2 regions of the Tepidimonas sp. HKU77 genome follow, and region 1 is predicted to be linked to the other one. Evidence: predicted binding sites of a transcription regulator. Region 1 holds the regulator's gene; the other holds the start of a gene.

Evidence for each region. The regulator FliA, encoded in region 1, starts transcription of late flagellar genes. The targets are predictions, from matches to a motif close to CTAAAGTTTNNNNNNNNNNNGCCGNTA.
Region 2: a site for FliA is predicted at 1,725-1,751, ahead of ACPP3B_RS10025 (flagellin). Genes of this name have one in related genera too.

The regions. Positions count from the first base shown of each region.
Region 1 covers NZ_CP187300.1:1,735,937-1,739,338, forward strand. The annotation lists gene flhF (flagellar biosynthesis protein FlhF) at 1-753, shown strand, start outside; gene ACPP3B_RS08340 (hypothetical protein) at 746-1,384, shown strand; gene ACPP3B_RS08345 (RNA polymerase sigma factor FliA) at 1,435-2,154, shown strand; gene ACPP3B_RS08350 (hypothetical protein) at 2,194-2,577, opposite strand; gene flgM (flagellar biosynthesis anti-sigma factor FlgM) at 2,583-2,921, opposite strand; gene flgA (flagellar basal body P-ring formation chaperone FlgA) at 3,015-3,402, opposite strand, start outside.
Region 2 covers NZ_CP187300.1:2,076,566-2,079,967, reverse strand. The annotation lists gene ACPP3B_RS10035 (endonuclease/exonuclease/phosphatase family protein) at 1-261, opposite strand, end outside; gene ACPP3B_RS10030 (HD-GYP domain-containing protein) at 310-1,590, opposite strand; gene ACPP3B_RS10025 (flagellin) at 1,844-2,662, shown strand; gene fliD (flagellar filament capping protein FliD) at 2,808-3,402, shown strand, end outside.

The sequences.
Region 1 (3,402 bases):
GCCTGGCGTTGGACGCTGGAAGTGTTGGCGCGCAATCTGCGCGTCGCGCGCGAGCCAGGGCACTTGTGCGACGAGGGTGGCGTCTTTGCGCTCATTGGCTCGACTGGGGTGGGCAAGACCACCACGGCCGCCAAACTGGCCGCGCAATGCGTCAAGGCCTATGGCGCCAACAGCGTGGGCCTGATCTCGCTTGACACCTACCGCGTGGCCGGCTACGAGCAGCTGCGCGCCTACGGACGCATGCTGGGCGTGGTGGCCCACCAGGCCCACGACCGGGCCGCGCTGCAAGACTTGCTGGAGCTGTTGGCCAACAAACGCATGGTCATCATCGACACCGCAGGCCTGGGGCAAAAAGACCCGCGCATCCAGGACATGATGGCGCTGTTGCAAGCACCACAGATTCGCAAGCTGCTGGTGGTCAACGCCGGCAGCCACGGTGACACGCTCGACGAAGTCTTTCAGGCCTACCGTGACACGCCCTTGCATGGCGTGATCCTGTCCAAGGTCGACGAGGCCGCCAAACTGGGGCCGGCGGTGGACGCGCTCATCCGGCACCAAGCCGTGCTGCGCGGGCTGACCACCGGCCAGCGTGTGCCCGAGGACTGGCAGCGTCCCGACGCCGCCGCGCTGGTGCGTCTGTCGATGGGGGGGCGGGGCAAGTCGGCGTTCGACCCCACCAGCGCCGAATTGCCGTTTTTCTTCACCGATCCGGTGCAGTCGGGCTGGCAGCCCGAGGGGGCCGCCCATGCTTGAGCCGATCCGCGACCAAGCGGCAGGCTTGCTGGCGTGGCACCTGCAGCCACCGACGCGCGTGCTGGCCGTGATCGCGGCCGCCCGCGGCTCGGCGTCGTTGGAGTTGTTGTGGCGGCTGCACCAGGGGTGTCAGGCGTTGGGCATGCCGTGCGCCGTGGTCGAGGGCGAACCCGGCCACTGGCCGGAGGACCTGCCGAGCGGCGGCGCGTGGCTGTGGCACGCGCCAGCCAACGAGGTGTTGCGCTGGTGGCCCACCGATGGTGGGCGGCCATTGGTGGCGTTGACGGCCGAGCCGGCGGCGCTCGTGGCGGCCTACCAGGATCTCAAGCGCCTGCACGGCATGGGCCTGCGACCTGTGGTGATCGCCTTACCTGAGCCCAGCGACCATCCGGTACCCGACGTCGCGAGGGGTGGCGAGGCGCCCGCGCCAGGGCCGCTGCAGGCAGCCCTGTCGGCGCTGCGCCGCACCTGCGACAGCCACCTGGGCGTCGCTCCGATGGTCTGGGCGCTGGGGTATGATGCGCGGGGATCGGTCACACCCGAAACCCAGGCCGTGTTGGGCAGAATCCTGGATGCGGCTTGGGTGTTGGAAGCACCGGCTTTTGCGGGGGAGCAACGGCGGCCATGCTGACGTCCAGTCCGGTGCCGATACCGCGGCCGATCCGACCGCCGGAGTTTTCGATGTACACGCCCAAGGGCACGCTCGACCGAGACGCGCAGTTGCGCCAGTATGCGCCGCTGGTGCACCGGCTGGCGCACCTGATGATTGCACGTCTGCCCGCCAGCGTCGAGCTCGACGATTTGATCCAGGTTGGCATGATCGGGCTGACCGAGGCGCTGGCGCGCTATGAGCCGTCGATGGGGGTGCAGTTCGAAACCTTCGCCAGCCAGCGCATCCGCGGGGCCATGCTCGACGAGCTGCGCGATGCCGATTGGATGTCGCGCGGCTCACGCAAACTGCAAAAGGACATCGAGGGCGCGATCCACCGGCTGGAGCAGCGCCTGCAGCGCGCCCCTCGCGAGTCCGAGATCGCGCAAGAGCTGGGCATGTCGCTCGCGGAGTACCACGAAACCCTGTCGCGCATGCGGGGCACGCAGCTGGTCTATCTGGAAGACCTGGGTTCGCGCAGCGAAGACGACGACGGGTTTCTGGATCGCCACTTGCCCGACGATGCCGACCGCAGCCCCGAGGCCATTTTGGCGGACCAGCGCATGCGCGCCGCCTTGGTCGAGGCGATCGGCAAGCTGCCCGAGCGCGAGCAGTACGTCATGAGCATGTACTACGAGCACGACATGAATCTCAAGGAGATCGCGGCCGTGCTAGGCGTCACCGAGTCTCGCGTGAGCCAGCTGCATTCACAGGCGATCGCGCGCTTGCGAGCGCGTCTGCGCGAGCACTGAACCCGTCCCACCGACGGGGCAAGCGCAGACACCCCGTATTCAGCCGTAGCCGCCGCGCCCCGTGGTCGGGCGTGAGCGCCCGAGCTGGGAGTACGCCTGCAGCGCATCCTGCGGCAGCAACTGCGCCAGTGCCATGCGGGTGCTACCCGACAGGCGCGCTTGCAATTCCTGCAATTGCTGCAGCCGGCTGCCGATGTCCTCCAGCAGCCGGGCGGCCTCGGGCGCGGCCGCTTGGCCCGGGGCGCTGCGGCCCCACGCGTCGCGCACGGCCACGAACGCTTGCGCCAGCGCCGCGCACGCGGCCACCCACTGATCGGTGTCCACTTCACCCGCCGCATGGCGCGACGCCAACTGCAGCACATGGCCGAGTTGTTCGTGCGCCTCGCGCAACAGGGTCAGGGGGTCACCGCAGCGGGTGGTCATGTGCATCAAGCGGAGCGGCGCGGGCCCGCTGCCGCCACGCCCAGCAGCTCGCGCGCGCTGCCCAGCAGTTTGTCGGCGATGACCTCGGCGTTGACCGAGAAACTGCCATTCTGGATGGCCGTCCGCATGGCCTCGACCTTGGCGGCATCGAAGCTGTCCGTTCCCGAGCGCGCGATGCCATTCGTCATGGCCTGCGTGACGGGCGAAAACTTGACCGTGGCGCTGACCGCTTCGGCGGGGGAAGCAGGCGCGCCGCGTGCGGACGAACTCACCCCCTCCCCGGTGCGCTGCGTCACCGGAGTCGGCAAACCGAACTTGGATTCAGGCGAGTTGTTGACTTTCATGGCACTCTCCGCTCCCCGGGTAGAGGGGACGCTCGAGAGCTTTATCGGCGGGACGAGCCCGGACTTTACCCCTTTTTCGAGATTTTGTGTGGATTAGAGGGTCAGTACCACCGTTTGGGCATCAAGCACCGTGCCCACCAGGATGCGGCGGTTGGGCAGGCGCACCCGCACGGGCTCGCCGATACGGCCGTGGCCCAGCGCCTCGCCGGTGGCCATCACCACGAAGCCGGGCCCCTCCAGGCGCAGACGCACGGTGCTGCCGGGCTCGAAAACCTGCGGTGCACGCACCACACCGGTGCGCAACACTTGCCCTGCTCCCAGTCCACGCACGGCCTGCAAGCCCTGCCAATCCTGCGGGCGCACCAAGACGGCCTCGCGATACGCGGTCCAGTCAACCTCGGCAGCTTCGGCGTGTTCAGGGCCCAGCGTCTCGCCGGGCGCCACCGGGCGCCGCAGCACCCAGCCGGGACCCCAAACGCGC
Region 2 (3,402 bases), 340 kb from region 1:
GCGCGCATTGGTGCGGTACAGCACGTGGTAGCCGGGGGGTGCCAGAAAGCCCGCCTGATCCCCCGCTGGCCAGTGGGCAAAGCGCCGCTGCAACCGGTGGTGATACGCTCGCACCTCTTGCAGGCAAACGACATCGGCGCGCAGCTCGGCCACCGCGCGCGCCAGGTTGTGGATCTCCAGCCGCTTCAGCGGCCCCACGCCCTGCACACCCTTGTGGATGTTGTAGGTTGCCAAGCGCACGGTTCGCTGACGTCTCGTCATGGGTCTGTCTCGGTGGCCATCGCCAACGGCCGTTTGGCGTTGGAGCGATCAGCGCAGCCCCGCCGCTGGCGTGCGAGAAAACAATAGCAGCTTCACCATCTCATCAAGGTTGATGCGGGCACGCACCACCGATCCCGGCACGGACTCGGCCACCGCCAGCTCCGTGCGGCTGGTATCCACCAACTTGGGCGAGCCCAACGGCTCACCCGCGCGGTTGACCACGACCGCCGCCACCGGGGTCGCCGCCTTCGGCCCGGGCCGCAACACCAGCGCCAGCTCGCCCGACTGCAGCCGCACGAACGTGCCGGGCGGATACAGCCCCAGCAGCTGCACCAGGGCCGCACCCACCTCGTCTTGTTGCCCCCCGGTGCGGAAAAACACCGCCAGCCGCGCGGATTCGCGCGCGCCCCGGCCGGGGCGGCTGGCGCGCGGACTCATGGACGCAGTGTAGCGGTCCAGCACCTGGATGATGTGTGCCAGCGCCTCGCCGGGCGGGCGCGCCGCCAGCGGCACCCCTGGCGCCAGCGCGCTGTGGTGCAGCGTCACCGCCTGCAGCCAGACGGGGTCGTCCACCCCCGCCTGCCGCAGCAGGCGCGCGCCCTCCTGCGCGTGGGCATCGATCTGCGCCCGCTGCGCCGGCGACGGCGGCGCGGCCTGCGTCGCCAGCGCATCCTGCAACTGCAGCATCGCCACGTTCATGGTCGCGGTGGCCAGCACCAGGGTACGGGTGCGCGCCTCATCCAGCCCCAGGCGCGGTGCCAGCCGGCGCGCCAGCACCGCGCACTGCAGCGCGTGCAGCACGCTGTAGTCGCTGGGGCTGCTGCAGGCGCGGTACGTCAACACCAGTGTCGCCGACTCCATCGCCCCCGGCGTGCGCTCCCACTGCTGAATATCGGCCCACAGCGCCGCCAGGCGCTGGCGTGTCTCGTTCGGCCCCCAGGCGCCCTGCGCGATGTTGGCCAGCAAGCGCCGCAGGCGCGCCGTCACCTCGGCACACTGCTCGGGGAACGTCCCCCGCAGTGGCTCTCGGCCGGCTGCCTCGTCCTCCAGCGACACGTAGCGGTCCAGATCTTTGATGGCGGCCTTGTGGATCTCCGCGCGCAGCAGCCCCTGCATCAGCACCTTGACCGCCAGTTCCGATTCCTCGAACGGCACGAACACCCGCCGCCGCGCACGGATGCCCTCCAGCTGCGCCTCGTCCTCGATGCGCAGACCCTTGGCCAGCAGCACCTGCCCGGTCTCGTCCAGCAGGGTAAACGGCAGCGTCAAGCCCACCCGTAGCTGCTCCATGGGCAGCGGAACGGGCTGGAGCCGGTCGGGGGTAGTCATGGTGGAGACGGCTTGGACGCAATCACGGCGTGCTCGGGCAGGCTGTCGATTCTAGTGGCCCCGACTGGCCTCTGGGACCCGCAGCACTGTCCTGACGCCGCAGCCAGCGCCAACGATACGCACCGGAAGAAACCCTCAAGTTCGGGCCGACAGGGCCGATATAGCAGGCAACCGGTAGTTCAACGGACCACCAGCAGCGGGCACGGGGCCCAATGCGGTGCATCCACCGGGCTTACCCACAGGAGCGACCGTCATGAGCCTGTCCATCAACACCAACCCGATTTCGCTGAACGCCCAGCGCAACACCGTCAACAACATGCAGTCACTGCAAACGACGATGGCCCGCTTGTCGTCGGGACTGCGCGTCAACACCGCCAAGGACGACGCCGCTGGCTTAGCGATTGCAGAGCGGATGCAATCTCAGGTACGTGGGCTCGGCATGGCGCTTATCAATGCCGGCGACGGTCTTTCCATGGTAGAGGTTGCCGACGGGGCTTTGGGATCCGTCACCGACGTTTTACAGCGTATTCGGGAGCTTGCTATTCGTTCGCGGAACGGCTCGAACGACGACACATCGCGGGCGAACCTGCAGACAGAATTCACCCAGCTCCGCGCCGAAATCGGTCGCATCCGATCACAAACGAGCTTTAACAATCGGCAAATTCTTGGTGGTGGAGCCACATCGTATGCCTTCCAGGTAGGAGCCAGTCAAGGGCAGACAGTAACCGTATCGATGCGCAGCATTGGATCAATCTCTACCGCGTTGGGTGCTGGGACAATATCCACAGTAGCGGGCGCCAGCGCCATGTTGGCCACTATCAACACGGCCATCCAAAGCGTGGTGACGAACCGGGCACGCCTCGGCGCCGTGATGAGTCGATTTGAGAACATCATGAGCAACATTCGCATCGCAGCGGAGAAGCAGTCTGCCGCCCGCGGCCGCATCATGGACGCCGACTTCGCCGCCGAGACGGCCAACCTCAGCCGCACCCAGATCTTGCAGCAAGCCGGCACCGCCATGATCGCCCAGGCCAATCAGCTGCCGCAAAACGTCTTGGCCCTGCTGCGCTGATCACGGCGCCAACGCCACGCAACCAACGGCCTGACGCCTGCCGGCGTCAGGCTCGGTCGCTGGACAGTAAGGGTATCGCCCGCTTTTTCTCCTTGCGCCCAGACGCCTGTCGACGTATAACACGCCACTGTCGCAGGAGTAGACCATGGCCATCTCAGCCCCCGGCGTCGGCAGCGGACTCGACGTCAACGGTATCATCTCTCAGCTTGTCGCCCTCGAGCGCAAGCCGATCCAGCAGATCCAGTCCCAGATCGGCGGTCTGCAGAGCAGCATCTCGGCGTGGGGCCAAATCAAGTCTGGCCTGGCCAAGTTGCAGGATGCGGCTGCGAAGCTGCTCGACACGTCGCTGTGGCAACGCAATACGGCGACCTCCAGCAACGAAAACTCGTTATCAGTCCGCACCAGTGGCGGGGCCATGGCCGGCAGCTACCAGGTCAGCGTACAGGCGCTGGCACAAGCCCAGTCGGCGCGAACGGCCACTGGCTTTGCAGCTGGAACCCCTTTGGGATTGGAAGGCCGGCTGGAGTTCACGCGCGGCACCTGGAGCGGTGGCAGCTTCAGCGCCGGTGGCACCCCGGTCAGCGTCACTGTCACCGCGACGGACACCCTGAGCGACATTGCCACCAAAGTCAACCAAGCCAATGCCGGGGTCACGGCGGTGGTGGTGCGCAGCGGAGGCCAGGAGAATCTGGTCTTCAAAAGCAGCCAGACAGGGGCGTCCCAGGGCTTCGAGATCCGAG